DNA from 2 places in the Lysinibacillus sp. JNUCC 51 genome. Region 2 is predicted to be linked to the other one. Evidence: riboswitches for the same ligand, from Rfam matches in the RefSeq annotation. Region 2 holds a riboswitch; the other holds the start of a gene.

Region 1 (15,754 bases), 1.9 Mb from region 2:
TACGATAGCACTGTAACAAGTATCCATGATGGTATTATCGCTACACTTTAACAATACTTCAATATCTTTAATATATTTAAAATTAAATTTTAAATAATTCATGTGATTAATACACATTTTATGGGAGGGTAAGAAATTGAAGAGTTTATTTCAATTAGTTTTAACGATATTACTATTTATTGGATTTATGCCAATAAATAGTGCTGGAGCTGAAGAATATTTAGAAACCGAGGAATACTCAGAAGATTTCCAAACAACAATTAGTGTTCCGATTTATGAAGATAATAATGTTTTAGTGTTTGAAGAGGATACAGAGAATTCTGAGGATGAAAAAAACGAAACTTTTGCTGCAGCGAAAGAAGTGGCTAAAGTGAATTTCGGTGTTGATAAAACTAATTTGATAAGTTACCAAGTGGTTATGAATAAAGGTTATAAGTTTAAATCTTTTTCTGGAGCATTAGTTACAACGGACTTAACAAGTGGTTTATCACAAGGCAGAAAACAACTTTCTGGAAAAAGTGGATCGGTTCAAATTGCTCAACTTAATGGTCATACATTCCGTTCCACATTAACTGGTACTGTTACTACTACAACGGGTTATGGTTCTAATCTCGCTGGGGCTAGTATAATGTGGATTTATAAAAAATAATTATTAAATTATTATTGAAGTTAATAAAAAAGAATGCATCATGATGAAAAGAGTTATACTATTTATTTTCAATACTAACCATATTTTTTTGAACAATCCGAGCAAATTTGACTTCTACCAGTCTGATCATTACCTATGAAAAATTGAAATATCAATTGTCCTAGTTTTTTGTATTCTTTGAAAGAAGAAAAATTTAAAATATCATTTTAGGCCCTTTGCATTTATTTTAAGGGGATCATATACTATATTGTGATTAACAAATAAATGACGAGGTGTGATATAATGGAAGATTATGAGAATGAAGTGGAATTATTTGCTGTATCTAATCACTCAAAACAATATGACTACCTTAAAGATCAAACTCTAGAATTAGTTAAAAAATTTAATTTAAATAATCAACAACTATCCAAATTATTAAATTTATCTGTAAGCGAGATAGGAAACTTAATGAATGATTCAGATATCATCACAAATGAAAAGTCCGAAGAAATTGATAATAAATTAACAATGTTAAACTTTGGATTTGAAAATTTCAATGTAAAAGAAAGAGTAATATTAATATTGAATGATTTGCTAACTGATTACATGTTAACAACAGAAAGTTTATCTAAAATCATTTATGTAGAAGAAAAAGATCTAATAGATTTTAGAAAAAAAACATTACTTGATAGAGATATAGAATTAAAAATATGTGTAAATATTATCTTTCTTCATTTTATTTTACACAAATAATTATAAAAATTAAAAAGAGCACCTAATGTAGGACCCATTAAAGTAGAGTTTTTATTATGCAGCTAATTGTCTGGCATGAGTTCAGTATTTTACGAGGGCACTGAAAAACTTCATCTGGTTCCACTTAGCGAGGTATTCGACGATTCAATCGTCGAATACCTCGCCTTTTTAATTTATAATTGAGAGACTAATTGCAGGTGGTGTTCCCAATGATTTCAAACCAAGTGACTTTCAACTTAAGTCCATATATGGCCATTTACGATATTGTCGTGCCAAAAGTAATATGCTTCGTCAAATTAACGAACTAGTGGATTTCCCATTCATTTTAGAAGAATTGAAAACAAAATATTGTTTAGAAAATGGAAGAAAAACAATTTACTTTATACAAAAGAACAAAGCATTCAACTGATATCTAAGTTAAATCCAATGATTACTCAAAATAGGCGAGCAAACGGAAAAGGATTTGACTTTAATAAAGATGCAAGTTTATTTGTATGTCCAGCAGGACATTTAGCAAATAGAAAAAGTAAAAAACCAGATTCACATCCAGGAGCAAGTGTAAGAATGGTTTATTTTTTTGACGTTGAAAAATGTAAGGTCTGTCCACTCAGAGAAGGATGTTTTAAAGAAGATGCAATAGCTAAAACCTATTCTGTTGCCATTAAATCAGAGGAACATTTAGACCACAAGCTTTTCAAGAAACAGAAGAATTTAAACGCTTAGCTCGAGAACGTTATAAAATCGAAGCAAAAAAATAGTGAGTTAAAAAATAAACACGGGTACGATCAAGCATTTGCTGCGGGTTCATTTGGCATGCGAATTCAGGGAGCAACGACGATATTCGCTGTCAATCTAAAAAGAATCTTGAAGCTTCTGAATGGCAAAGGGTAATAAATAGGTAAAAAAATAGGGCGTTTCCTGTTCAAAATTGAACAAAAAGTGGCCTATCTTTCTCTAAAACGAATTTATTTATAAAAAAACGCAAGTTTTTCAGTGCCCTCGTATTTTACTGGACTCATGCCTTTTCATTTTACCTTCATTTTTTGTAGTGGCTATGCTAAATAATCTGAATAATTTAAATAATGTCCCGAGAGAAAAGCAAAGAATTAAATCTTATTTTAATCAAACATTTATTTTTCTCACAAAGGTTCCCATAATACGAACATATCAGTAAAATAGAGTAGGTTAGGGGGACTTTATTTTGAAAGATCAACGCTTTAAAATTGCGCATCGAGAGGCGCTTATCGGTATCGGGCTTGTTATCGTTAACTTTGCCATTTGGTACGGCTTTGCCTATGGACTAGGCTCTGGTGATCCAAAAAACTATAAGTATGTATTCGGTTTCCCTGCATGGTTTTTCTATAGCTGTATTGCAGGGACAGGCTTCATGATTATTTTAATCTGGATCGTCATGAAACTCTTTTTCAAAGAGGTACCATTTGACGATGAGGAGGTGGATCAATAATGCATTGGCAAGTTATTTTTCCACTGCTATTATTTTTAGTCATCATCTTTGGTATTGGTATCTGGTCAAATAAGCATATACGCTCTTCCAATTCATTTTTACAGGAATACTTCCTCGGTGGTCGTGAAATGGGAGGCTTCATCCTTGCTATGACAATGATCGCTACGTATGGAAGCGCAAGTAGCTTTATTGGTGGTCCAGGTGTAGCTTATACGAAAGGGCTTGGCTGGGTATTACTTGCAATGGCTCAGCTTCCTGCAGGTTATTTTGTTTTGATGATTTTAGGGAAGAAATTTGCTATTATCGCAAGACGTTATCAAGCCATCACGTTAATAGACTTTTTACGAGAACGCTATAAGAGTCATGCTATAGTCATCCTATCCGCCATTAGTATTATCATCTTTTTATTTTCTGCAATGATGGCACAATGGGTAGGTGGTGCTCGTTTAATTGAATCATTAACAGGCTTAAACTACACAACTGCACTCTTTATTTTTGCAATCTCCGTATTAGTTTATGTAATTATAGGGGGCTTCCGCGCTGTTGCATTGACGGATACAGTGCAAGGCTCAATTATGATTATCGGGACAATTATTTTATTAATTGGGACAATCATCGCTGGTGGAGGAATCGATAATATTATGGCTTCACTTGTCGCTGAGAATCCAAATCTTGTGTCTCCATTTGGAGCAGAAGGTGAATTAACGCCATTATACGTTTCTACATTTTGGATTTTGATAGGTGTCGGAGTTGTGGGGCTACCACAAATCGCAGTTCGTGCAATGAGCTATAAAGATTCAAAAAGCATGCATTTAGCCATTATCATTGGCACTATTGCCATTGGGACAATCATGTTTGGGATGCATCTAATTGGTGTTTTAGCACGACCAGTGATGCCAGGTATTGAAATTGGTGATAAAGTAATGCCACTGCTGACATTAAAGGTTTTACCGCCATTTTTAGCAGGTGTTGTCTTAGCAGCACCAATGGCAGCAACGATGTCTACAGTGAATGCACTACTGATGCTTGTAAGCTCGACAGTCGTAAAAGATATTTATTTAAATTATATAAAGCCAACAGCTAATGATACAGAAATCAAGCGTGCAAGTTTTATTGTTACAGCAGTGATCGGTTTAGCAGTAATCGTTTTTGCACTAAATCCACCAGATTTATTAGTATGGCTTAATTTATTTGCTTTTGGCGGACTTGAGGCAGTCTTTATTTGGACCGTCGTATTAGGACTATATTGGAAAAAGGCCAACAAATATGGTGCGATTGCGTCAATGATTTCGGGTATGACCTTATATATCATCATTGATCGTTTTTATCCTTCTGTCTTTGGCATGCATACCGTTACAATTCCAATTGTCGCGTCCTTTTTCATTTTCGTTATTGTTAGCTTATTAACAAGTCATAAATTTAAAAATGAAAAATTATTTATCTAATTAAGAGAACGCCGTAGAGATAGAAATCTACGGCGTTTTATATTGTAGACAATAAGAGATGGATAGAACGTTAGAAAAGATGGATAGAACCGATAGACCCTTCGGAACGACGGAAAGAATCACTGAAACGACGGAAGAACCCATTGGAGTGACGGAAAAAACCCCCGAAGCGACGGAAGAACCCTCGAGGTGACGGCTATGATCACTGAAGCGACGGATTGACCCTCCGGAGCGACGGAAAGAATTACTGAAACGACGGAAGAAACCCCCGAAGCGACGGAAAGAATCACTGAAACGACGGAAGAAACCCCCGAAGCGACGGAAAGAATCACTCAAGCGACGGAAGAACCCTCGAAGCGACGGATAGGACATCCAAAGTCGTGGATAGAACCTTCGAAAAGATGGATAGAACGTCTAAAGTCGTGGGTAGAATCACTGAAATGATGGATAAAACTTGAATCGACGGATTGACCCTCCGGAGCGACGGAAAGAATCACTCAAGTGACGGATAGCCCCTCCGAAGCGACGGAAAGAATCACTCAAGCGACGGAAAGTACTCCGAAAAGATGGATAGAACGTTCAAAGTCGTGGATAGAACTCCGAAAAGATGGATAGAACGTCCGAAGTCGTGGATAGAATCTCTGAATTGATGGATAGAACGTTCAAAGCGACGGAATGAACCTCTCGAGCGACGGAAGAAACCCCCGAAGCGACGGAAGAACCCTCGAGGTGACGGTTATGATCACTGAAGCGACGGAAGAAACCCCCGAAGCGACGGAAAGAATCATTCAAGCGACGGAAGAACCCTCGAGGTGACGGCTATGATCACTGAAGCGACGGAAGAAACCCCCGAAGCGACGGAAAGAATCACTCAAGCGACGGAAGAACCCTCGAGGTAACGGCTATGATCACTGAAGCGACGGAAGAACCCCCTGAAGCGACGGAAGGAATCACTCAACCGACGGAAAGAACCCTCGAACCGACGGATACACCTCTCCCATATGAAGGAACGAACACCCAAAGAAAGCAAAAACGCCGTAGAGCTAAGAATCTACGGCGTTTTTTAATGAAGAACTATGTAATCATACGCATTTTTAGTTAACAACGTAATCGTTACGAAAATAAACAATACGCGGACAAAGCCACTACCTTTTTTAATCGCCATACGTGAGCCAACGAGTGCACCGGCAATTTGTGCGATACCCATTAGTAAACCATAGACATAATGAATCTGACCTAAGTAGGCGAACATTAAAAGACCTGCTAAATTACTTGCTAAGTTTAAAAATTTCGCATTTCCTGCTGCCTTTAAGAAATCGAAGCCGACTAATAAAAAGCTAAAAATTAAAAATGAGCCAGTTCCTGGGCCAAGAAATCCATCATAAAAACCAATGCTAAATATCAATAGCATGAATAAAACTAAGTGTGTAAACTTTAAATTTTTGACTGCAGCTACTGAACCCCAATCTTTTTTAAAGATTGTATAGACTGCAACGGCTGCAAGCATTATGAGCATTAGTGGTTTTAGTAATTCAGGATTGATTAAATGCACAGTCCAAGCTCCGAAAAGTGATCCCACAAATGCTAATGGAAAGTACTTGATAACCGAACGAATTTCTAGCTGACCAGAGCGATAAAAGGAAATGGTTGATGTCAATGCTCCCATTGTACCGGCAAGTTTATTGGTCGCTACGGCCGCCGCTGGATTTAAACCAGCAAACATAAGGGCAGGTAATGAAATTAATCCACCACCTCCTACGACTGCGTCTACAAAGGCGGCTAAAAATCCAAAAGATATTAATAATATAACTACATTTAAATCTACTTCAAATAGCATGCTTACACCTCTTTAAATAGTTACTACTGAAATAGTAACTAAATTCTATAGAACTGTAAAGATTAATTTTTTCGTTGGCTTATCTTCATGGCCTTAACTTATAATAGAGGTAATGGAGGGATTCGATGGAATTATTAATCGCCCAATTAAAAGAACTGGGATTCACAGAATATGAAGCAAAGGCCTATACTGCACTCGTCCAAAATAGTCATGTGAGTGCCTATCAAGTAAGTAAAAATTCCGGTATCCCACGTGCAAGAATATACGACATACTTGATGTACTTGTTGAAAAAGGGTTAGTACTGAAAGAAGAAACGGCAGATCAAACGACATACTCTTCCATTCCTGTCGCTGTGTTTTTACAACAAATTCAGCAACGTTGGCAATCGAATTTTACGTCGATTAGTGATCAATTAGAAAAATTAGAGATAAAAGAGCAGGAAGCGGAGCATAAGGTTGTCACGCTAAAAGGGAAAGATGCAATCGTCAATTATTGTCAGTCATTATTAAAACAAGCGCAGAAAAAAGTTATATTATCGATGTGGGAAGATATGTATGAAGAATTGCGAGAAGATATACATGAGGTCGCGAAGCATATTCCTGTTCATGGAATTACCTTGTATGTAGAGGACCATATAGCTTCCATTGATCAACACCGTATCACTCGCTATACAAAGAATGCGTCTACACCTCATTGGTTTATTTTATCGATAGATGGCAAGCAAATGATTTATGGTCACTCTCCGTCAAATCAAGAAACGGCTTTTATTACAAATGATCCTGTTCATATATATTTATTAGAGGATTATATATGGCATGACGTGCTTGTCAATCGACTGTTAAAGAGCGATGATACGGAACTTGAGGAATGGATTACTAAAGAACGTAAAGCATTTTTCTTAGAATGAAAGTATAAAAAAAGAATCTGCAAGCCGTCCTGTACATTACAGAGGGCAAGCAGATTCTTTTTTTCGTTAAATATTAATAAAAAACTTTATCAACATTGTATTTAGCACGGAATTTATTGATCGCGTACGTTTCGTAAATTTCACGTTCCATTGGATCTTCTACTTCGTACACTTCAATTTTGAAAACTTCATCACGATGATTTTTCATTGGTGACACATTGTCCTCAAAATGTTTTTTAATACGTTGACGAATTTTACGTGCTTTACCGACAAATAATAACTCATTCTCTTCATTATAGAATAAGAAAATACCACCGTTTTCACGTGTGATTTTATGGAAATCAATAAAACCGTGGTACGGTGTAATTGGTACATCACCTGGTTTTAAATCTTGTTCGCGTTGGCGAATAACCACATTTGGTTTTGGAAATTCAATATTAATCAAACTATTCACGTTCCTCTCTGTTACTAAAGGTATATGTTAACATAATTACAGCATGTTTACCATAGAATAAACATAGTTCCCTTCAGAATTAGTGTTTAACAAATTACATAATGACATGCATAGTTAATAACAAAATATTCTATGTTTTATTGATATTCTTAATTGTTCATGTTACAATTCTTTTTAATTAAATAATCTTATCATGAGAAGTTGAGGGATTTGGCCCGATGACGCTTCAGCAACCTCTAACTAAAGTTAGAAAGGTGCTAATTCCAGCAAAGGATTTATCCTTTGAGAGATAAGAGTGAACGTGGAAAAATCCTTCTCATTCTATCTCATATGGAATGAGGGGGATTTTTTAATTTATCGTTTGATATTTGAGCTTTGCGCAGGGCCCGTGCATTGATCTTAAGGCACTAATTGATTCTAACAGAGAAAAATTATTGAGAGGGGAATGCAAGATGCCAATTAATATTCCGAAAAACTTACCAGCTGGAGAACATTTACGTGAGGAAAAAATCTTCGTTATGGAAGAGGACAGAGCAAAAACTCAACAAATTCGTCCGTTAAATATATTAATTTTAAATTTAATGCCGGAAAAAGAAAAAACAGAACTGCAATTACTACGTTTATTAGGGAATACACCTTTACAAGTAAATATTACATTTTTAAATACGGCTACGCATGAATCGAAAAATGTCAGTAAATCACATTTACAGTTATTTTACACGACCTTCAATCAAATTCGTCATCGCCGCTATGATGGCATGATTATTACGGGTGCACCAGTAGAGAAAATGGATTTTGAAGAAGTGAACTACTGGCAGGAAATTTCAGAAATTATGGATTGGTCCAAGACAAACGTAACTTCGGTTTTACATATATGTTGGGGTGCACAAGCAGCGTTATACCATCATTACGGTATCGGTAAAATTGGGCTTCCTGCTAAATGCTCAGGTGTATATTCTCATGTCATTACGGATTTAACAGTGGATTTAGTCCGTGGCTTTAGTGATTTATTTACGGCACCACATTCACGTTATACATCTGTATCAATTGATGAAGTACTAAGCCATCCTGATTTACGATTACTTTCTTATTCAGAAGATGCTGGAGTTTTCATTGTGCAATCTAAGGATAATAAAAACATTATGATTACTGGCCATCTTGAATATGATGCGACAACTTTAGCCGATGAGTATAGTCGCGACGTTGCGAAAGGATTAGATATTGAGGTACCTGTAAATTACTTCCCACATGATAATCCAGAAAATGAACCGATTAATTCATGGCGTGCCCATACACATTTATTATTTTCGAATTGGTTGAACTACTATGTTTACCAAGAAACACCATACGAATGGGATTTCGTTGATGAGATTGAATATCATATTTAACACTGTAGCAATTAATAAAATGATGACCTTGATATTTGAGGGTCATCATTTTTAACATTATGCTGTTTAATTTTCTGATGAATTTTTATTTCTATCTTAGCTTGAAGTATTGCCGGTATCCCGATCACTATCACTCTGTGTAGTATTGCTGCTACTATCACTCTGTGAAGGATTTTCGATATTGCTACTACTTGCACTTTGAGTAGCATTCCCGGCATTGTTACTACTTTCATTTTGAGTAGCATTACCAGCATTGTTACTACTTGCACTTTGAGTAGCATTACCAGCATTGTTACTACTTTCATTTTGAGTAGCATTACCAGCATTGTTACTACTTTCATTTTGAGTAGCATTACCAGCATTGTTACTACTTTCATTTTGAGTAGCATTCCCGGCATTGTTGCTACTATTACTTTGAGTAGAATTATCGTTATTGCTAGTACTTAATTTTTGAGAAGCATTTCCACCATTACTGCTACTAGCACTCTGGGCTGAATTACTGTTATTTCTACTACTTTCACCTTGTGTTGCATTTCCAGGATTGCTACTACTATCAGTTTGAGTAGAATTATCGTTATTACTAGTACTTACATTTTGAGAAGCATTTCCGCCATTACTGCTATTAGCACTCTGTGTAGAATTACCGTTATTATTGCTACCTGCAACTTGAGAAGCATTTCCGTTATTACTACCACTTTCATTCTGTGTACTACAATTACTTTGTGTATTATTTCCTTGATTACCGTTAATTTTGCGAATTTTCGCGACAAGTAGTAAAACTAATGGTAATAAGATTGCGAAAAAAAAGGAAAAAATAGGCCAAGTCTCTCTATTGTAAATATCTGAATGAATGATATTAGGATGAACAATTTGTGAAAGTCCAAGGATAATCAATCCAAATGGTAAAATGAGCGGTCGATGATTTTTAATTTTACATATTTGTGCGATGCCGATGACCCCGGCGTAAAAAAACATAAAAGTTTTAATATAAATTGATATTATCCACATGGCTGCCATAATAACTTCAATACGTTGCAAAAAATTCCCGATTGAAATTCTTTGGGCTAATGAATAGCTAGGAAATGTCCTAGAAGCAGTATTTTCCGGACCTAGGACAAGGGTAGCTAGTGTGATGATAGCAATTAAGACAATCCCTCCAAGAATTGTGCCAATGTAAAAACCTTTTTGTGCTGATTCATGGACATTAACAGTAGAAGGAAAAATCATTAATAATATGACAAGTGGGAATGAAAAAATACCCATTAATCGAATAATACTAAGGAATAGTGATTTTGCTGGTGTTTCCATTATTGGCTGTAGATTTTCCATATGGACGGAAGGTGAAATACAAACTACAAATACAATAAAAATTAAAATAAACATTGCGAATAGTATTTCTGCAGAACGGGCAAAAACTTCAATTCCGAGAAATGCTGCATAAATAATGATAATACTGAACAGAAAAGCAAAGGCCATCATAGGTGTTTCTGGCATAATTTCTGTTTTCATGAAAATGCCAATGAAATATAATAATTCACCGGCAGAAATAAAGGATAGAATAATAAAGCCAATCGAAGTTATTTTTCCGAAAAAGCGACCTAATATTTTTTCATTAGCCTCTACAAATGTAAGGGTAGGTGTCTGTTTTCCTACAGTAACGTAAAGCTTTATTAAGAGTAAACTTAAAACGGCACTAATGATCGCTGCAATCCAGGCATCTTGTTTTGCTACACTTGTTACACTAGCAGGGCTAATTAAAATAGCTGTCCCAATTGAACAGAGAAGGGTAATGATCATAAATTGTCTTGAGCTAATTATTTCTTTTTCCATATGAACATTACCCCTTTTTTTAAAAGTTCCTTATTATTTTGTCATGGAGACAATTAAATCTTTATTTCGTAAAAAAATAAAAGTAAGCAAGTCTAGTTGGTTCTGGGCATTCGAAGACCCGCTTTTCTTAACACCTTTAGGCAATCTCCATGATATATGACAGGGAAGGGACTCCTTCTCGTTGAGATGCTCATTTATTAGCATAGGCGTTGGTACTATGCTGTTAACTTTCAGGAGACTCTTTATTTTTTTCACTGTTTGGAGTATTGCCGGTATCACTATCATTCAGTGTAGAATTGCTTGAAGCGTTATCACTTTTGCTCAGTGAAGGATTTTCGCTATTACTACTACTATTACTTTGAGTAGAATTAACGTTATTGCTATTACTTACATTTTGAGTAGAATTAACGTTATTACTATTACTTACATTTTGAGTAGAATTAACGTTATTAATACTACTCGCATTTTGAGTACAATTATCGTTATTACTGCTATTTTCATCCTGTGTAGAATTAACGTTATTATTGCTAGCTGCAACTTGAGAAGCATTTCCGTTATTACTACCAATTTCATTCTGTATACTACAATTACTATTTGTATTATTCCCTTGATTACCGTTAATTTTGCGAATGTTCGCGACAAGTAGTAAGACTAATGGTAATAAAATCGCGAAAATGAATGAAAAAATTGGAAAGATATCTCTGTCGTATACTTTCAAATGAACGATATTAGGATGAACAATTTGCGAAAGTCCAAGGATAATCATTCCTAGTGGAAAAATAAGCGGTCGATGATTGTTAATTTTACATATTTGTGCGATGCCGATGACCGCAGTGTAAAAATACATAAAAGTTTTTATATAAATTGATATTATCCACATTGTTGCCATAATAACTTCAATACGCTGCAAAAAATTCCCGATTGAAATTCTTTGAGCTAATGAATAGCTAGGAAATGTCCTAGAAGCTGTATTTGCCGGACCTAGGACAAGGATACACAGTGTGATGATAGCAATTAAGACAATCCCACCAAGAATATTGCCAATGTAAAAACCTTTTTGTGCTGATTGATGGACATTAACAACAGAAGGGAAAATCATTAATAGTATGACAAGCGGGAATGAGAAAAGACTCATAAATCGAATAATACTAAAAAATAATGATCTTGCTGGAGCTTCCATTATTGGCTGTAAATTTTCTAATTGGACGGAAGGTGAAATACATACTACAAAAATAATAAAAATTAAAATAAACATAGGGAATAGTATTTCTGCAGAACGGGCAAAAACTTCAATTCCTAGAAACGCTGCATAAATAATGATAATACAGAATAGAAAAGCAAAGGCCATCGTTGGTGTTTCTAGCATAATTTCTGTTTTCATGAAAATGCCAATCATAAATAATAAATCACTTGCAGAAAGTAAGGATAGAAAAATAAAGCCAATCGAAGTAAATTTTCCGAAAAAACGACCTAATATCTTTTCATTAGCCTCTACAAATGTGAGGGTAGGTGTCCGTTTTCCTAAAGTAACGAGAAGCTTTACTATGGGTAAACTTAAAACGACACCAATGATCGCCGCAATCCAGGCATCTTGTTTTGCTGCACTTGTTATACTAGCAGGGATAATCAAAATGGCTGTCCCTATTGAAAAGAGAAAGGTAATGATCATAAATTGTTTTGAACTAATTATTTCTTTTTCCATATGACCGATACCCCTTATCTCTTAACATTAAGTTCTTTATTATTTTGAGGGAGAATAGAACTTCTCCGACATTATGGTTACCATCTATAAGAATATCGATTTTGGGAGCTCCATTTTCAAATTTACCTTTTATTTTGGTATTTTGAGTGCGTAATCTCTGTTGCTAAAGTATCTCCTGTAGGGCAAGCAAGAATTTCAATTGTCTTCTTCCATGATGACTATGAAATGATAAGGGTCATCATTTTTTATGCCACTATGCTGTTAATTTTCTGGAGACTCTTTATTTTTTTCACTGTTTGGAGTATTGCCGGTATCGCTATCATTCTGAGTAGAATTACCGCTATTGTTGCTATTTTCATTTTGAGTAGAATTACCGCTATTGTTACTATTTTCATTTTGAGTAGAATTACCGCTATTGTTACTACTATCAGTTTGAATAGAATTAACATTATTGCTACTATTTTCATTTTGAGTAGAATTACCGACATTGTTGCTACTATTACTATTTTGAGTAGTATTGCCGGTATTGTTACTACTTCCATTTTGAGTAGAATTATCGTTATTACTATTACTTCCATTTTGAGTAGAATTATCGCCATTACTGCTACTGTCACTTTGAGTAGAATTATCGTTATTACTACTACTTTCACTTTGTGTATCGTTTCCGCCATTGCTACTACTATTACTCTGTGAAGAATTATCGTTATTATTGCTACCTGTACCTTGAGTAACATTTCCGTTATTACTACTACTTTCATTCTGTGTAATACAATTACTTTGCGTATTATTTCCTTGATCACCATTAATTTTACGAATCTTCGCGACTATTAATAAAACTAGTGGTAAAAAAACCATGAAAACGAAGGAAAATATAGGCCATGTGTCTCTATTGTAAATATCTGAATGAATGATATTAGGATGAACAATTTGTGAAAGTCCAAGGATAATCATTCCGAGTGGAAAAATGAGCGGGCGATGATTTTTGATTTTAAATAGTTGTCCGATACCAATAACCGCAGCATAAAAATACATAAAAGTTCTAATATAAATTGATATAATCCACATCGTTGCCAAAATAACTTCAATACGCTGCAAGAAATTCCCGATTGATATTCTTTTAGCTAATGAATAACTTGGAAATGTCCTAGTAGCAGTATTTTCTGGACCTAGGACAAGGATGCACAGTGTAATGATAGTAACTAATACAATCCCTCCAATAATTGAACCAATGTAAAAACCTTTTTGTGCAGATTTTTGGACGTTAACTGCGGAAGGGAAAATCGTTAATAATACAGCAAGTGGGAATGAAAAAAGACTTATAAATCGAATCATACTAAAGAATATTGATTTTTTTGGCGTTTCCATTATTGGTTGTAAATTTTCAATCTTGATGGATGGTGAAATACAAATTACAAAGAAAATAAAAATTAACATAAATATAGGAAATAATATTTCTGCAGAACGGGCAAAAACTTCAATTCCGAGAAATGCAGCATAAATAATTATAATACTGAACAGAAATGCAAAAGCCATCGTAGGTGTTTCTGGCATAATTTCCGTTCTCATGAATAATCCAATGAAATATAATAATTCACCTGCAGAAAGAAGGGATATAAGAATAAAGCCAATCGAAGTAAATTTTCCGAAAAAACGACCTAATATCTTTTCATTAGCCTCTACAAATGTAAGGGTGGGTGTTCTATTTCCGAAAGCAACGAAAAGCTTTAATAATGGTAAACTTAAAACGACACCAATGATAGCTGCAATCCATGCATCTTGCTTTGCTTCGATTGTTACACTAGCAGGGAGAAATAGAATGGCTGTCCCAATTGAAAAGAGAAGGGTAATGATCATAAATTGTCTTGAACTAATTATTTCTTTTTCCATATGAACGATACCCCTTTCTCTTAACATAAAGTTTCTTATTATTTTGTTAGGGAGACGATTAAATCTTTAATAGGTGAAAAAATAAAGGTAATCAAATCAAGGGGGCTTGGAATTTTTACCTTTAATGAGACCGCAATATTTAATGCAGCGCCGATCAATAAAAAAGTCGAAAAAATAACAATCGTTTTCGTTTCTTTATTTTTTTTTAATTTTGGAATGAAGACAAAGGCAATAACAACTGAAATTATTAGTATGAATATCGTCATAATCATGGCTTATTCTCCCTTCGTCTTACTCACTAATGAGTTTTCCATCGTTCCTACTCCTTCTGTGTTGACATGTACATCAACTTTCACTTGTAGTTCTTGAAATATCGTTAGCCAGTCTTTTTTAATTTTTTTCCACTCTTTGGGATTTGTGCGATGAAGTTCTTCACCAAAACCAAAAATATCGACCCTGTAATTTTGCTGAACTGAACGGATTGTTTCTTCGATTCGTTTTTTTATAAGTTCTTCTGTTTTTTTATTTATGAGGTGAATCGATTTTTCTTTCGTAAGGTCTATTTTACATAGAACTTCTCCAACATTTTGGTTAACATCTATAAGAACTTCGATTTTGGGAGCCCCATGTTCAAATTTACCTTTTATTTTCGTCTTCGAGTGCGTAATCTCTGTTGCTAACGTATCTCCTTTGGGGCAAGCAAGAATTTCAATTGTACTTTGTATTTTGTCCCTTATAAAACTTAGGCTTTTACTCTCTTCTTCCGTTAAAACCCCAATGAGTTTACCTTTTTTAAAAGCAGCTAAGCCCTTGTACTTTAATAGCACAGGAGATTTCGATCGTTTAACATTCGTTTGCTCCATTCCAACACTTTTATTCCCTTCTATTTCAATGGCAGAAATGACTACACTTGTTGTTTTATTATTTATAGTATTGATTAATTCATCAATTTTAATGGATTCGGTTGTACCCCAAGTTTTCTCTGACGTTTTTAGAGAATTTAGTAATTTATTAGCGGGTACTTTTTCGATAGGTGTTAATACATTTAAAACTTCATCGGCAGTTGCTTCATGGGCAACGATAACTTCGAAATCATTTCTGAATTCATGATCTCTTGAAATCAAATCTAACGATTCGTTAATTCCTTCTTCTGCCAATTGGTTTCCGAGCACAACTATTTGAAGATGAGCAAAATAAAGTTTTCTAGCTGTTACTGTTGTCATTTTTCTAATTGCCTCAAAGACCGTCGCACCTGTTGAGTGATAGGTAATAACTGGTGATCGTCCTGAAGAAGGCTGTTTAGAGGAAATTTCACCAGGAACCACAACTTGAACAGTTATTTTAAATTCATTATCTACTTTATCTATTCCTAATGCTGCCACAATCGCTAATTCATTGAGTTCCCGCTTACTCCAACAACCACTTAAAAGCAAAGAAAGAATCATTAGTAAACATAT
Region 2 (15,754 bases):
AACTAGAACAACTAAAATGTAATCCAAATGTGCATGCAGTTAGTGAAAAAGCTATCACATATACTGACGAATTTAAACGTCATTTTATTGCGGAAAATGAAAAAGGTAAATTCCCAAGAGAAATTTTTGAAAATGCGGGTTTAGATGTTGAATTAATCGGTATAAAACGTATAGAATCTTCAGGCAAACGTTGGCGAGCTTCTTATCGTAAAACAGGTGTAGAAGGTTTACAAGATACACGTAAAACAAATTCAGGTAGACCATCTGAAAAAGAATTAACACTAGAAGAAAAATTGAAGCGATTAGAAGCGAGAAATCGATTACTTGAAGCAGAGAATGAATTGTTAAAAAAGGTCGATCTACTCGAAAGGCAGATGTTGAAGAAGAAATAAAAATCGCTACAACACTAAAATTTGAACTCATCTATCACACGATAAAAAAGTATAAATTAAAGCGTTTAGTCAGCTATCTATGTGATGTGATGGATGTATCTCGGTCTGGCTATTACAATTATTTTTCAGAAAAATCAGCGCAGAAGCGTATGGCACAAGAACAAGGAGATGAAGTGGTAAAGGAAATCATTTTAAAGGCGTATCATTTCCGAGGGCGAAAAAAAGGAGCACGTCAAATTAAAATGACGTTAGAAAATCAATATGGAATTACGTACAATCTGAAACGTATTCGCCGCGTGATGAAAAAATATCAGATTATCTGCCCGATTCGAAAAGCGAATCCAGCTCGACGTATGGCAAAAGCAACAAAAGAACATCGTACGTGCCCAAATGAATTACAACGCAACTTTAAACAGGGTGTGGCCGGAAAAGTGTTACTGACGGATATCACCTATTTAACGTATGGAAGCAGTAAACGCGCTTATTTATCAACGATTAAAGACGCTGAAACGAATGAAATTTTAGCGTATGAAGTGTCGTCTTCATTAAGTATTGATATTGCCCTCAATACACTTCATCAATTGAAGAAACACCGCCATTTAACAGAAGATGCATTTATTCATTCAGATCAAGGATTCCATTATACGAATCCGCAATTCCAGAAACTTGTGAAGAAAATGGGACTAGGGCAATCGATGTCACGCCGAGGAAACTGTTGGGATAACGCCCCCCAAGAATCCTTCTTCGGTCATTTTAAAGATGAAACCAACCTGAAAGCGTGCGAAACATTAGAAGAAGTAAAACGAGAAGTGAAAAGTTATATGATGTATTACAACCATTATAGAGGGCAATGGAACTTGAAAAAGCTGCCGCCTGCAAAATACAGACAGCAGCTTCAAAAGATTGCCTAGCTTTTTTTCAAAATGTCCTTTACAAAGGGTACACTTTATACAGTAGTTCTCGGCTTTTTAGGTTTATATTTTTTTAGCACAGTAATTAGTCATCCTGTATTTCTTCCAAATGAGCAGGGGATAGTGTCGAAAATGGGTATAGTCATTATACTAGGGAGTTTCCCGAGTATTATGTTTGTTTTATCGATAGCTACGTTTTTTAATAGTAAAGTTTTACTCGAAAAAGAAGGACGTAAAGTTCGTAATCTATTGTTAGCTGTTTTCGGTTTGAGCTTTTTTATCATGATGATTTGGTATGTATTTGTGATTTTTGCGAATATCGAAAATGAAATTTGGCATATTCTTTTCTTCTATGCGTTTTTGATTTTTGGCTATACAATGTTTTTATACACAAGCATAATGGCTTATGCCACTCTATATCATTTTACGCCAATCTTTTATGAACCTAACTATATTATTGCGCTAGGATCAGGACTAATTGGGGATAAGGTGCCACCACTTTTAGCTAATCGTTTAGACGAGGCAGTAAAGCAATTTCAAAAATATGGAGAACGACCATACATTATCGTCTCTGGTGGACAAGGGCATGATGAAAAAGTATCAGAAGCATACGCCATGAAAAAATATATAGTTGACGAACATCAGATACCAGCACAAAAAGTATTAATGGAAGATCAATCGACAAATACTGAACAAAATATGGCATTCTCTAAAAAAATTATGGATAAGCATGCTCAAGGAAAAAAATATCGATCCTTATTCGTAACGAATAATTTCCATGTTTTTCGTGCAAGCATATATGCCAAAAAGGCAAAGCTTGATGCACAAGGTGTTGGTTCAAAGACCGCATTTTATTATGTACCTAATGCATTTACGCGTGAATTTATCGGTTTATTAGAAATGTATAAATGGATTCATGTCACTGTCTTTTTGTTCATTACATTGTTCATTGGATTAATCTTAAGAGCATATGTGTAACCAATTTAGAACTGTATTCCATATAATAGTGGCAAGATAGAGTGCAAGGGGGGAAACGAATGTATGGGCAATTTTTAGCAAAACAAAATAAAGAGCGAATTGTATCCCTACAAAAGCTCACGCAAACACAAGATACATGGTTTGAGCAAAACATTAATTTAATAAAAGTTGAACAAGTACAATTAGCAACCTTGCACAAAATATTATATCAAGTTGTGCAAGGACTTTTGAAAAAGAATCAACAACGACACTTACAGATTATACATCCAGAACAAGCGAAGTCAGTACAGGAGAATGTGCTAACGCTTTTAGCAGAATATGATGATTTACTGCGTGATGCAATTCCACTCTCTATCTATATTTTTATTTGGCAAGTTTCTTCACTAGAGAAGTTATCCAATTGCATTGAAGTTGTTGATGATGTGCTTGATATATTGGAATGGTATTTTATTCACCAAAATGAGCAGGTTGAGGCATTTGATGAAGAAGATCTAGATCATGAGGAAATCATTGATTTATACAAAGATGCCATTGAGGAACAGGATGCAGATGCACAATTTCAGCTTGGAGAATATTATAGTGCGATTGACGGCGAATTTTTCCAACCAGAAAAATCAGTAAAGTGGTTTGAGTTAGCGGCATCACAAGGAAATGCCGATGCACAATATGCACTTGGTAATTTTTATTTTGAAGGTCTAGGTGTTCAAGAAGACTATAATAGAGCCTTTATATTGTATGAGTCTGCAGCAAAGCAAGGGCATCCAGATGCTGCAAATAATTTAGCGGATATGTATTTTAACGGTGAGGGAGTACCAGAAAATTTTGTACTTGCGAAGAAGTGGTTCGACTTCGCTGCACAACAAGGTGTGGCAGAAGCTATGTTTACACTAGGAATTATTTATGAGCAGGGCTTAGGAAACGACAAAGACGAGGAGCAAGCATGTAGCTACTATAGAAAGTCTGCTGAAGCAGGATATGTTGAAGCACAATACAGGATTGGAGGAATCTATTTAGAAGGACGGCTAGGGCAACCTAAAGATGTGAACCGTGGATTATATTGGTATGAAAGAGCTGCAGAGCAATATCATGTCGATGCCTTTTATGATTTGGGTTTTATTTGGAGCCAAGGGTTAACAGGAATACGAAATATTGAAAAGGGTATTCATTGGTTTAAACAGGCTGCTCTTCAAGGAGATTCGGAAGCTAAATTACAATTAGGGCACATATACAATAAAGGGGAAGGAATAGCTAGAAATATTAAAGAGGCTATAAAGTGGTATGGACTTGCAGCAGATGCAGGAAGTGAGGAGGCTGCAATTTTACTACAAGAATTAAAAGGAATTTAAGTATTTTTTATTAAAAAGTAATAGGTATTTAGATTCGATTATTAACACTTTGTGCATAGGTGTTAGGTAATTGTTTTGGTGTAACGTGTAGGTTTTAATAACTAGTGATAACTGAATGTAAAAATATTAATATAATAAAGCATAATTACTGCAAACTAAAACAAGGAAAAAATAAGCATAAAAAAAACAGAGATGATGTAAAATGGCTACCCAAAAGTATTGTGGTAGCTTTTTTACTGCTTTAGATAATAAGTAAGGTGATAGGGACTTTTTATACAATTTATGGTAAAAAATGTATATATGAAAATTGACAGCTATTTATAAAATGTATATTGTATATGAGTGATTTTGAAAGAGTAGTAAGCAGTGATAGCTAGTAATAAAGTTACCATCTTTAGCTGATTGTAGCCCGTAACAGAAATCAGTGATATAAATGTAAATAGATAATAATGGTTAACTGGTTAACTGGTTAACTAACATCCTAATGGCTTATCATCGAAAGTTTGGGATGAGCCTTCCAAATCTCTTATATTTTTGGTGGACGGAATTAGATTTTTCTCAGCTTTTCAAAAGTACACGACATGAAAGAGGGTAAATGTGTGATTTTTCAAAAACAGAGAAAGACAACTGCTTTAGATTTAGAGCAATACATTGTAAAAATGGATATAGCGAATTGCCAGTCAATAAAAAAGCAAATTGATTTACTCAAATTGACAAAGCGGGATTTACAATATTTAAAAGCCTTTCAACCTTTTGTAGAAGGCGATATTGATAATATTGTTGATCGATTTTATGAAATGATTGGAACTGATCGTTGCTTAGTAGATATTATTAATAGACATAGTTCTGTGGAGAAATTGAAAATTACTTTACGACGTCATATTATTGAAATGTTTAATGGTACGATTGATGATGAATTTTATCAAAGACGAATTAAAATTGCTAAAGTACATGTCCATATCGGGCTTAAAACACAATGGTATATTTGTGCTTTTCAAGATTTAACGGCATCATTTATTGACTTAGTTGAAGAACATGTTCATCATCCAATGGATCAGCTTAATACAATTCGCGCCATCTCAAAAATTTCTAATTTTGAGCAACAGTTGGTTTTAGAGGCGTTTGAGCATACAATTGAGCAACTTCATGAAAAAATGGAACGTAGAAAAGAAGCAATAGAGCAAGAAATCGTAGAGTCTTCGGAAGGTCTTGCCACAATATCTCAGGAAACAAACAATTCATTTCATCGCTTAAGTGGACAATCAGATGAGATTAAACAACTAGCGAAAAAATCACTTCAAGTGTCGACTATGGCTGAGAGTCAGGCATTAGAAGGTCGTGAACGGTTAAAGAGTCAATCGCAAAATATGAGTAATATTATATCCTCACTTGATGATATAGCAGAAAATATTACACAGTTGACAGATATGTCAAAGGAAATGGAATCGATTATGAATGTTGTAACAAATATTGCTAATCAAACGAACTTGTTGGCTTTAAATGCGGCAATAGAAGCGGCTCGTGCTGGAGAAGCGGGTAAAGGCTTTAGTGTTGTTGCAGATGAGGTGCGAAAACTATCGATTCAGACGAAAGAATCTGTCACATCGGTAGCAACGTTACTACATAAAACAAATGAGCGGACAGATAGACTTGTTCTTTCGCTTACTAATATTCAAGAAGAGGTAGCATCTGGTGAAGAAAATATGGTTCAAACTGAAGGACAATTTACTAACATATTAGAAGCTATGACTGAGGCGAAAGATCAAAATGGTCGAATGGAAAAAGAAGTACAAGCAATAGTAGAAGTACTCAATGAATTAGGTATTGCCTTTAACGAAGTGAAAAATTCGGCTGGAAAATTAGCTAGCTTTACTCAAAATTTAAATTAATTAAGAGAAAAGCAAAAGGCAAAGAAAATTGTTGTTTCCTATTTTTTTAGCGCCACACACTTTAGGGCACAAATAACACTATATCAACTGTTAATATATAATTTCCGTTAGGTAGATAAAAGCCTCTAGCAGATATATACTAATCGATTGTGAAAAAAATGGAGCTTCCAATGCGTTGGATAGCTCCATTTTTGCTAAATTTGTAAAGGGTTTAGCGTAATTTTCGATAAAAAAAGTTTATACTAAATAAAGAACTAAAAATAGGGGCGGTCAATATGAAAACAGTTGTTGTATTAGGTGGCGGAATAACTGGATTGTGTACGATGCATTATTTACAACGCCAAGTTCAGGAGAAAAACTTAGATGTAAAACTTGTACTTGTTGAAAAAAATACATACCTTGGTGGCAAGATTCACTCTGCATATGAACAAGGCTTCATCATGGAAACAGGAGCAGATTCTATTGTAGCTCGTCATAAAGGTGTCATGGAGTTAGTAGAGGAACTAAATTTTGAACAAAATCTTGTGTACAACGAAACAGGTATTTCGTATATTTACACAAATAATGAGCTACATGCCATCCCAGCAGACTCAACGTTCGGTATTCCTATGAGCTTGCAATCTCTTGAGGAAAGCACGCTTGTATCAGAGGAAGGTAAAAAAGTAGCATTAAAGGATTTAACAATGCCAAATGAAAGGTTTACAAAGGAAAGCTCGATTGGGGAATTTTTAACGTATTATTTAGGTGAGGAGCTTGTTCAGAACCAAATAGCTCCTGTACTTGCAGGTGTATATTCTGGAGATTTAAATCAACTTTCAATTGCTTCTACTTTACCGTATTTAATCGATTACAAAAACGATTACGGTAGTATTATTAAAGGTTTCGATGCAAACAGAGAACAATTTGTGAAAGCAGCCAATAAAAAATTTATTTCATTTAAAAATGGTTTATCATCACTAATTGATCGATTTGAAGAAACATTAACGGATGTAGAAATTATAAAAGGGATTGCCACTACTAGCGTTAAAAAGCAGGAGAATCAATATTCTGTTACATTAGCAAACGGTAAAATGATTGAAGCAAATCATATTGTATTGGCACTGCCAAATGAATCGGTAAAAAGCTTATTACAGGATGGATCTTTGAACTACTATTTTGAACAATTTAATACGGCATCCGCCATTACTATTTATTTAGGGTTTGATGTACCCGATAATAGATTACCTGCAGATGGAACAGGCTATATTGTGTCACATAATTCGGATGTTATATGTAATGCAGCAACGTGGACTAGTCGCAAGTGGAAACACACTTCAGCAGAAGGGAAATTACTTGTACGACTTTTTTATAAGAGCATTAACCCTGAGTATGAGAGATTGCGTATGATGACAGATGAAGAGTTAGCTGCAGTTGCTCTTGAGGATGTAAGAAAAAGCTTGGGGATTGAGGAGAAACCAACTGTTGTTGGCGTGACAAAATGGATCGACCAGATGCCGAAGTACGACTTGGCACATCGTGAAGCATTGCAAGGCCTCTCACAAGAACTTGAGAAAAACTATCCAAATTTATCAATAGCGGGATGCTCTTATTTTGGAGTAGGCATAGGCGCATGTATTCAAAATGGTAAAAAAATTGGTGAAGAACTTGCTGGAAAACTATCGTAAATGTTTGATATAAATCAAAATATAATATTTTTCGTAAAAATTATCCTTTGTTCAGTGAAATAGTCTTGACTCAATCGTCTGTAAACGTTATGATTCTTTTAATTATTTAAAAAATTCATACTAAATTCTTATCAAGAGAAGCTGAGGGACTGGCCCTATGAAGCTTCAGCAACCAACTTTATTGTCAGGTGCTAAATCCAGAAGACCGTTGTGTCGAAGATGAGAAGGAAAACAATTACGAAACGTTAAAGCCTTCTTTTTTTGTGAAAGAAGGCTTTTTTATTTTAACTTCTTTCAGCTGAAGTCTCCCACCTCTATAGGTGGTGAGATGAATCCGGATTTAAGTTACTTTTCAGCGGGTGTCCATACATCCGCTGAAATAGAGGAACTCAGGCTAAGTGCTTCACGTCCTGTGAAAACGCCTGAGTGACCAACGTCGTGTTGGCCTAAAGCCTCCGGCGGATGTTACGGAATCGGAAAGGAGTACTTAGAGGATGTTAGCCTAAAATCATCGCATCCATGCGATAACGGCTAACTGACCTGCATCTGTAATAACGCCACGTCCTGTGGCATTACCGAAATGACCGACATCGTGTCGTCCCTCACGCAGGCCTAAGCACAAAGCCGATTCTGGACGCAATTACGGCGAGGCATAATTGATATAGATAAGGGAAGAGAGGCTAATTTTATGGGATTGATTGAAAGGTTAAAAACGCATGTTCTTACAGCAGATGGTGCAATTGGTACGGTTTTGTACGGCTATGGCTTGGAGTACTGCCATGAGGAAATGAATGTACAGAGACCTGAATTAATTGAAAAGATTCATAGAGAATATATAGCAGCTGGTGCAGATATTATTCAAACGAACACATACGGAGCTAATGCCATAAAGTTAGCCCGCTATGGATTAGAATCCCGTGTACAGCAGTTTAATGAAGCCGCTATAACTATTGCGAAACGAGCAGCGGCAGATGGTGGACAATTTGTTCTGGGTACTATTGGGGGAATCCGTGGTATTCGAAAAAGTGACGCAACGTTAGAGCAAATTTTAGCAACTGTTGATGAGCAGGCAACTGTTTTACTTGCAGGAAATCCAGATGGTCTTTTACTTGAAACATATTATGATTTTGAAGAGCTAACAGCGACTTTATCAATGCTACGAGCTAAAACGGAATTACCTATCATTGCGCAAGTTTCTATGCACGAGCCCGGAATATTACAAAATGGAATGAGCTTAAATAACGCCTTACATGAACTTGAAGCGTTAGGCGCTGATATCGTGGGTGTTAACTGTCGTTTAGGTCCTCACCATACTATACAAGCATTTGAAGGTGTAGAGCTTCCTGAGAAGGCATTTATGTCAGCGTATCCGAACGCCTCTCTTCTTGATTTGGAGGATGGCCGTGTCGTTTATGAGTCGGAGGCAGATTATTTTGGCCGAGCGGCTGTAGAGCTTCGTGATCAAGGGGTACGTTTAATTGGTGGCTGTTGTGGTACGACACCAAAGCATATTGCCTCAGCGAAAAAGTACTTAGAAGAGCTATCACCGGTTGAGGAAAAGTATGCAAAGCCAGAAAAAGTAGAGGTTGTCCGTGAGGCAGAGCCAGCAAATTATGAACCCTTACATATAAAAGTAAAACGCGAACGCTCGATTATTGTGGAGTTAGATACACCGAGACATTTAGAAATTGAAGGCTTTATTGAAGGTGCAAAAAAAATATATGAGGCGGGCGCGGATGTAGTCATGATGGCAGATAATTCACTCGCTTCTCCAAGGATTAGTAATGTCGCAATGGGTGCCTTGCTGAAAGAAACGCACGGGGTACGCCCGTTGACACACATAACATGCCGAGATCGTAATTTAATTGGTCTTCAATCACATTTAATGGGATTAAATGCACTAGGGATTCATGATATTTTAGCAGTTACTGGAGATCCGACAAAGGTAGGCGATTTCCCAGGAGCAACTAGCGTTTATGACGTATCTTCAATGGAGCTAATTCAATTAATAAAACAGTTAAATGAAGGTGTATCGTTCTCAGGGAAACCACTTCGTAAAAAGGCAAATTTCTCTGTAGCGGCTGCATTTAATCCTAATGTACGTGTACTAGATCGTGCTGTCTCTCGATTAGAGAAGAAAATTGAACATGGGGCAGATTATTTTATTTCACAGCCTGTTTATACAAAGGAAAAAATCGTGGAAATTTACGAGGCGACAAAGCATTTAGAAACTCCAATTTATATAGGTATTATGCCAGTAACGAGCTATAAAAGTGCGGAGTTCTTACACCATGAAGTCCCAGGCATCAAACTATCTGATGATGCGTTATCACGTATGAAGGCTTGTGGCGATGATAAGGAACGCGCAACACTAGAAGGGATTGCAATTGCCAAGGAATTAGTAGAAGTAGTAGCGGAATATTTCAATGGAATTTACCTCATCACACCATTTTTACGCTATGATATGACGCTAGAATTAATGAAATTTATTGAGCAATTGGATGAACAGAAAAAAGGGGTAAGTATAAATGGCTAAGCACTTGATTGAAGAGCAACTAGAAAAACGAATTTTAATTCTTGATGGCGCAATGGGTACAATGCTACAAAATGAAAATTTATCAGCAGAGGATTTTGGCGGCGAGGAATATGATGGCTGTAATGAAAATCTTGTACTAACTAGACCAGATGTGCTTGAAAAAGTTCATAGAAAATATTTAGAGGCTGGAGCAGATATTATTTGTACAAATACATTTGGAGGTACACCACTTGTATTAAATGAATATGATCTTGGTGCGAAGGCAGAAGAAATTAACAAACGTGCTGTAGAAATTGCACGTAAAGTAGTAGATGCGTTTTCAACATCCGATTGGCCACGTTTTGTAGCTGGGGCAATGGGGCCAACTACAAAAACCTTGTCAGTTACAGGTGGAATTACATTTGATGAGCTAGAGGAAAATTTCTATCTTCAAGCTAAGTCATTAATCGAAGCCGGAGCGGATGTTCTATTGCTAGAGACTAGTCAGGATATGTTGAATGTTAAGGCAGGAACATTGGGAGTATCTCGTGCCTTCGAAGCAACTGGAAAAGAGCTACCTGTGATGATTTCAGGAACAATTGAACCGATGGGAACGACACTGGCCGGTCAAACAATTGATGCTTTTTATATTTCCATCGAGCATATAAAGCCATTGTCAGTTGGCTTAAACTGTGCGACTGGACCAGAATTTATGACTGATCATATTCGTTCTCTAGCAGAGCTTTCAACAGGCTATATTAGCTGTTACCCAAATGCAGGATTACCGGACGAGGAAGGTTGCTATCATGAGTCACCTGAATCATTGTCGCAAAAGCTAAAAGGCTTTGCTGAAAAGGGCTGGCTTAATATTGTTGGAGGCTGCTGTGGTACAACGCCAGCACATATTGCTGCTATTCGAGAGGTGCTTAAGGACGAAAAGCCTCGACAATTACCAAATGCAACGCATGGTCATGTCGTATCAGGTATTGAGCCATTGGTGTACGACGATTCTATGCGTCCATTATTTATTGGAGAACGAACAAATGTCATCGGCTCTCGTAAGTTTAAAAATTTAATTATTGATGGGAAGTTTGAGGAAGCAGCAGAAATTGCACGTGCTCAGGTGAAAAATGGAGCACATGTGATCGATATTTGTTTAGCAAATCCTGACCGCGATGAATTAGCGGATATGCGTGGCTTTATGCAGGAGGTTGTAAAAAAAGTAAAAGTACCTCTTGTGATTGACTCAACAGATGAAAAGGTAATTGAGGAAGCACTTAAGTTTTCTCAAGGGAAAGCCATCATTAATTCTATTAACTTAGAGGATGGAGAGGAGCGTTTTGACGCAGTTTTACCCCTAGTGAAAAAATATGGTGCCTCTTTAGTTGTAGGTACAATTGATGAGCAAGGCATGGCGATTGATCGACATCGTAAGCTAGAGATTGCCGAACGTTCATATAAATTGTTAACAGAAAAGTGGGGTATTGCTCCTGAAGATATTATCTTTGACCCATTAATGTTCCCAGTAGGTACGGGAGATGAGCAGTATATTGGCTCGGCACTTGAAACGGTAGAAGGAATTCGCCTTATTAAAGAAAAAATGCCACGTACATTAACGGTGCTTGGTGTAAGTAATATTTCATTCGGATTACCACCAGTAGGTCGTGAAGTTCTAAATGCCGTGTATTTATATCACTGTACACAGGCTGGTTTAGATTATGCAATTGTTAATACGGAGAAGCTAGAACGCTATGCATCAATTCCTGAGGAGGAAATTAAGCTAGCAAATGATTTACTCTTTAATACAAATAAAGAAACCTTAGCTGTCTTCACAGATTTCTATCGTGATAAAAAGAAGGAAAAAACAGAGGCAGATATTCCGAAAACAGTAGAAGGTCGCTTAGCTTACTATATTTTAGAGGGTACAAAGGAAGGTCTAATTGAAGATTTAGATGCTGCTCGTGAAATTTTTGATACACCGCTTGATATTATAAATGGACCATTAATGGATGGAATGGCAGAGGTTGGCCGCTTATTTAACGATAATCAGCTCATTGTAGCAGAAGTATTACAATCAGCAGGGGTAATGAAGGCAGCGGTGGCACATTTAGAGCAATTTATGGAGAAAGATGAAGAGAGTGCTGGTAAGGGTAAGATGGTACTTGCAACTGTAAAAGGCGATGTGCATGATATTGGGAAAAATCTTGTCGATATTATTTTAAGTAATAATGGCTATAAGGTGATTGATCTCGGTATTAAAGTAACACCCGCCCAATTAATAGAAGCAATTCGCAAGGAGAAGCCAGATTTTATCGGACTTTCAGGCTTACTTGTGAAATCAGCACAGCAAATGGTCATTACAGCACAAGATTTCAAGGAGGCCGGTATTGACGTACCTATTTTAGTAGGGGGAGCGGCATTATCTCGTCGCTTTACTGAAACAAAGATTGCCGGTGAATATAGTGGACCAGTCATTTATTCAAAAGATGCGATGCAAGGATTAGAGCAGGCAAATCGGTTAATGGGGAAAGATACACGTGCAGATTTCTTAGCTGAAATTAAGGAATCTCGTGAAAAACGCTTAGAGGCAGACGAAAAAAGAGCGGCTCGCCCTATCAAAGAAGTGACTATAAAGCCTGTACGCACAATCAAGGAAGCGTCTGTCTTTCTTCCAGCAGATGTGCGACGCCATGTAAAGAGAGAATATGCTGTTTCGCATTTATACCCATATGTTAATATGCGGACATTACTTGGACATCACCTAGGTTTAAAGGGTCAAGTACAGCAGTTGCTTGATGCTGGCGATGAAAGGGCTACACAGTTAAAGGATTTAGTCGACGAGTATTTACAAAGTGACCTATTGAAGCCGTCGGGTGTTTATCAGTTTTTCCCTGCTCAAGCCGATGGGGATGACGTAGTCGTTTATGATCCAACAGATAACAAAACAGAAATTGAACGTTTTACATTCCCTCGTCAGCAAGTTGAACCGTTTTTATGTCTTGCAGATTTCCTAAAAACAGTTGAAAGCGGTGAAATGGACTATATTGCCTTAATGGTGGTAACAGCAGGGCAAGGGGTTATGGCGAAGGCTCGTCAGCTAAAAGAGGAAGGAAAATTTCTTGAAAGCCATGCATTACAATCTACAGCCCTTGAGCTTGCGGAAGGCTTCGCGGAACGTATGCACCAAGAAATTCGCGACCAGTGGGGCTTCCCAGATGCGACAGATTTTACAATGCGTGATCGTTTCGCGGCAAAATATCAAGGACAGCGCTTCTCATTCGGCTATCCAGCATGTCCGAACCTAGAGGATCAAGAAAAATTGTTCGGCTTATTAAAACCAGAAGACATTGGTGTACATTTAACGGAAGGCTTTATGATGGAGCCAGAAGCGTCTGTTTCAGCAATTGTTTTTGCACATCCGGATGCTCGATATTTTAATGTGTGATGCTTGAAAAAGTAGTAAAATCTTATGTAATAGTAGCAATTATGCCGAGGCATAATTGATGGTTAGGACGTGAGCATGATGATTCGATTAATGGAAGAGAAAGATATATCTGGGGTTTTAGATATTTACAATGACATTATATTAACTAGCAAAGCTGTTTATCGATATGAAACACAATCGTTAGAAGAAAAAAGACAATGGTTCAAGGAACAGCAAACACTTGGTAATCCACTGCTAGTCTTTGACGAAAATGGCATAGTAGCCGGCTTTGCAACATATAGTCAGTTCCGTCCATATCCAGGTTATAAACACACAATGGAGCACTCTGTATATGTGCATAAGGATCATTATCAAAAGGGGATAGCTTCACAATTAATGCAGGATCTTATTCGAATTGCTAAAGGGCAAGGTGTGAAGACACTTGTAGCGGGCATTGATGGTGAAAACATCGGAAGCATTAAAGTACATGAAAAACTAGGCTTTGAATATGTAGGTACAATTAAAAATGCAGGCTATAAATTTGATCAATGGCTAGATCTTACATTTTATCAGTTACAGTTAACTGAACCAAAAGCATAGAAAGGGTATGACAAATGTCATATCCTTTTTATGATGTTTGCTTCTGTTGCATGATTACACTCTTGTTTTATGATGAGGTCATAAGGAAAAAGGAAACGAGGGAGTAAAAACAATGGCAACTGATCGAGAAAAAACAAAAAAACTGCGCCAGGATGTAGCACCATATGCGAAGTCTGATACAGTTAAAAGTATTTTTCAAATGGCGAATACAATTGTACCTTTAATCGCTCTATGGGTAGCTGGTTATATGTTAATGGATATTTCACCATGGCTAACAGTTGGGTTAAGTGTAATTTCTGCTGGCTTTGTCGTACGAACATTTATTATTTTCCATGATTGTACACACGGTTCATTTTTCAAAAGTAAAAAAGCAAACGACTGGGTTGGTTTTGTAACTGGAGTGTTAACATCATTCCCATATGAAAAATGGAAGCGTGAACATACAATTCACCACGCAACTAGCTCGAACTTAGACAAGCGTGGTATCGGTGATATTGATATGATGACAGTGGAAGAATTTTTACAAGCATCGAAAGGACAACGTTTATGGTATCGTTTTTACCGCAATCCGTTCGTAATGTTCGGCTTAGGTCCACTATTTATGGTATTAATATTAAATCGCTTTAATCGTAAAGATGCAAAACAGAAGGAACGCTTTAACACATATTTAACAAATGTCGTTATTGCCGGAATTTGTATAACTTTAATTTACTTTATGGGTTGGCAAGCATTTTTATTAGTACAGGGTGTAACACTATTTGTTGCTGGTTCACTTGGTATTTGGTTATTCTATATCCAACATACGTACGAGGATTCTTATTTTGAGCATGATAAAGAATGGGATTATGTAAAGGCTGCTGTCGAAGGTAGCTCGTATTACAAATTACCGAAGCTATTACAATGGGCTACTGGCAATATTGGCTTCCACCATGTACATCATTTAGCACCTCGTGTACCAAACTATAACCTTGAAAAAGCGCATAATGAAACACCGCCATTACACACGGCGACAACAATAACATTGCGTACAAGTTTAGAATCATTACGCTATAAGCTATACGATGAAGACCAAGGTAAGTTTGTAAGCTTTAAAGAAGTTAATGAAATAATTAAACGAAAAGCAAGGGGCAGTGTTGCTGCTTAGTAGAATTTTTTCAGCCATCTCGTCGAAGGGATGGCTGTTTTACGTAAATAAAACATATATTGTGGATGAAGCAATTAATATGTAATTTACAGCTGTCATGGTAAAAACCATGTACAGGCATAAAATTAATTTTCTTGTTATAATAAGGGAAAAGTAGGAAAGAGCGTGAGATTATGTTGAGGAAATCGCACAGTATTATTCCGAATAGTCCAATGCTCAGTATATATTTGTGGATTATTTTCTGTTTCCTACCGTTTTTCTTCATTTTTAGAAAATCATCTTATATAGAAATATCAATAGGTATTACATTTTTAATGCTATATTTTATTTTCTATCGGTTTTCCATGAATTCGAAAAACGGTCTTGTTTATATGTGGATTAGTTTTGAAATGGTCATTAATATCGTTATGACCATACTATATGGCTATGTGTATTTATCGATTTTTACAGCTTTCTTCATTGGAAATATTCGTAAACCTGTTGGCTTCTATATTATGTATGGACTACATATTGGCTTTACGGTTATTTCTACAGGTGTTGGCTTTTTCGTAGAGCTACACTTATTTTTATCACAACTACCATTTGTTGTTTTAACAATACTAGCGGTTGTGCTTCTCCCACTAACGATTTATTCAAAAAATAAACGCGAAAATTTAGAGGGTCAGCTTGAGACTGCTAATGAACGAATAGCTGAGTTAATTGTTTTTGAGGAACGCCAACGTATTGCTCGGGATTTACATGATACACTCGGTCAAAAGTTATCGATGATAGGCCTAAAAAGTGACTTGGCTTCAAGATTAATTGAACGTGACCCACAGCAAGCTCTAACAGAGATTAAAGATATTCGTCAAACGGCAAGTATCGCATTAAAAGAGGTACGTGAATTAGTAT

Evidence for each region. Region 2 has a riboswitch for S-adenosylmethionine ahead of JNUCC51_RS14410 (bifunctional homocysteine S-methyltransferase/methylenetetrahydrofolate reductase). Riboswitches for the same ligand answer to the same signal wherever they lie in the genome.
Region 1: linked by a shared signal. The riboswitch ahead of metA (homoserine O-acetyltransferase MetA) and the one ahead of JNUCC51_RS14410 (bifunctional homocysteine S-methyltransferase/methylenetetrahydrofolate reductase) in region 2 are both predicted to bind S-adenosylmethionine.

The regions. Positions count from the first base shown of each region.
Region 1 covers NZ_CP065545.1:4,888,391-4,904,144, forward strand. Annotated here, with positions in the region: gene JNUCC51_RS23680 (hypothetical protein) at 137-649, shown strand; gene JNUCC51_RS23685 (HTH domain-containing protein) at 932-1,381, shown strand; partial or broken gene JNUCC51_RS23690 (transposase) at 1,748-2,272, shown strand; gene JNUCC51_RS23695 (YhdT family protein) at 2,583-2,846, shown strand; gene panF (sodium/pantothenate symporter) at 2,846-4,291, shown strand; gene JNUCC51_RS23705 (hypothetical protein) at 4,319-4,627, opposite strand; gene JNUCC51_RS23710 (hypothetical protein) at 4,871-5,083, opposite strand; gene JNUCC51_RS23715 (TSUP family transporter) at 5,355-6,128, opposite strand; gene JNUCC51_RS23720 (TrmB family transcriptional regulator) at 6,254-7,036, shown strand; gene JNUCC51_RS23725 (nucleotide excision repair endonuclease) at 7,110-7,481, opposite strand; SAM riboswitch class I at 7,676-7,786, shown strand; gene metA (homoserine O-acetyltransferase MetA) at 7,943-8,878, shown strand; gene JNUCC51_RS23735 (GerAB/ArcD/ProY family transporter) at 8,975-10,708, opposite strand; gene JNUCC51_RS23740 (GerAB/ArcD/ProY family transporter) at 10,932-12,410, opposite strand; gene JNUCC51_RS23745 (GerAB/ArcD/ProY family transporter) at 12,672-14,297, opposite strand; gene JNUCC51_RS23750 (hypothetical protein) at 14,336-14,569, opposite strand; gene JNUCC51_RS23755 (Ger(x)C family spore germination protein) at 14,573-15,754, opposite strand, start outside.
Region 2 covers NZ_CP065545.1:2,969,036-2,984,789, forward strand. Annotated here, with positions in the region: one part of gene JNUCC51_RS14385 (IS3 family transposase) at 1-354, shown strand, start outside; one part of gene JNUCC51_RS14385 (IS3 family transposase) at 354-1,303, shown strand; gene JNUCC51_RS14390 (YdcF family protein) at 1,436-2,281, shown strand; gene JNUCC51_RS14395 (SEL1-like repeat protein) at 2,341-3,627, shown strand; gene JNUCC51_RS14400 (globin-coupled sensor protein) at 4,227-5,516, shown strand; gene JNUCC51_RS14405 (protoporphyrinogen oxidase) at 5,792-7,180, shown strand; SAM riboswitch class I at 7,306-7,406, shown strand; gene JNUCC51_RS14410 (bifunctional homocysteine S-methyltransferase/methylenetetrahydrofolate reductase) at 7,869-9,716, shown strand; gene metH (methionine synthase) at 9,709-13,140, shown strand; gene JNUCC51_RS14420 (GNAT family N-acetyltransferase) at 13,219-13,719, shown strand; gene desA (Delta(5) desaturase DesA) at 13,832-14,863, shown strand; gene JNUCC51_RS14430 (sensor histidine kinase) at 15,037-15,754, shown strand, end outside.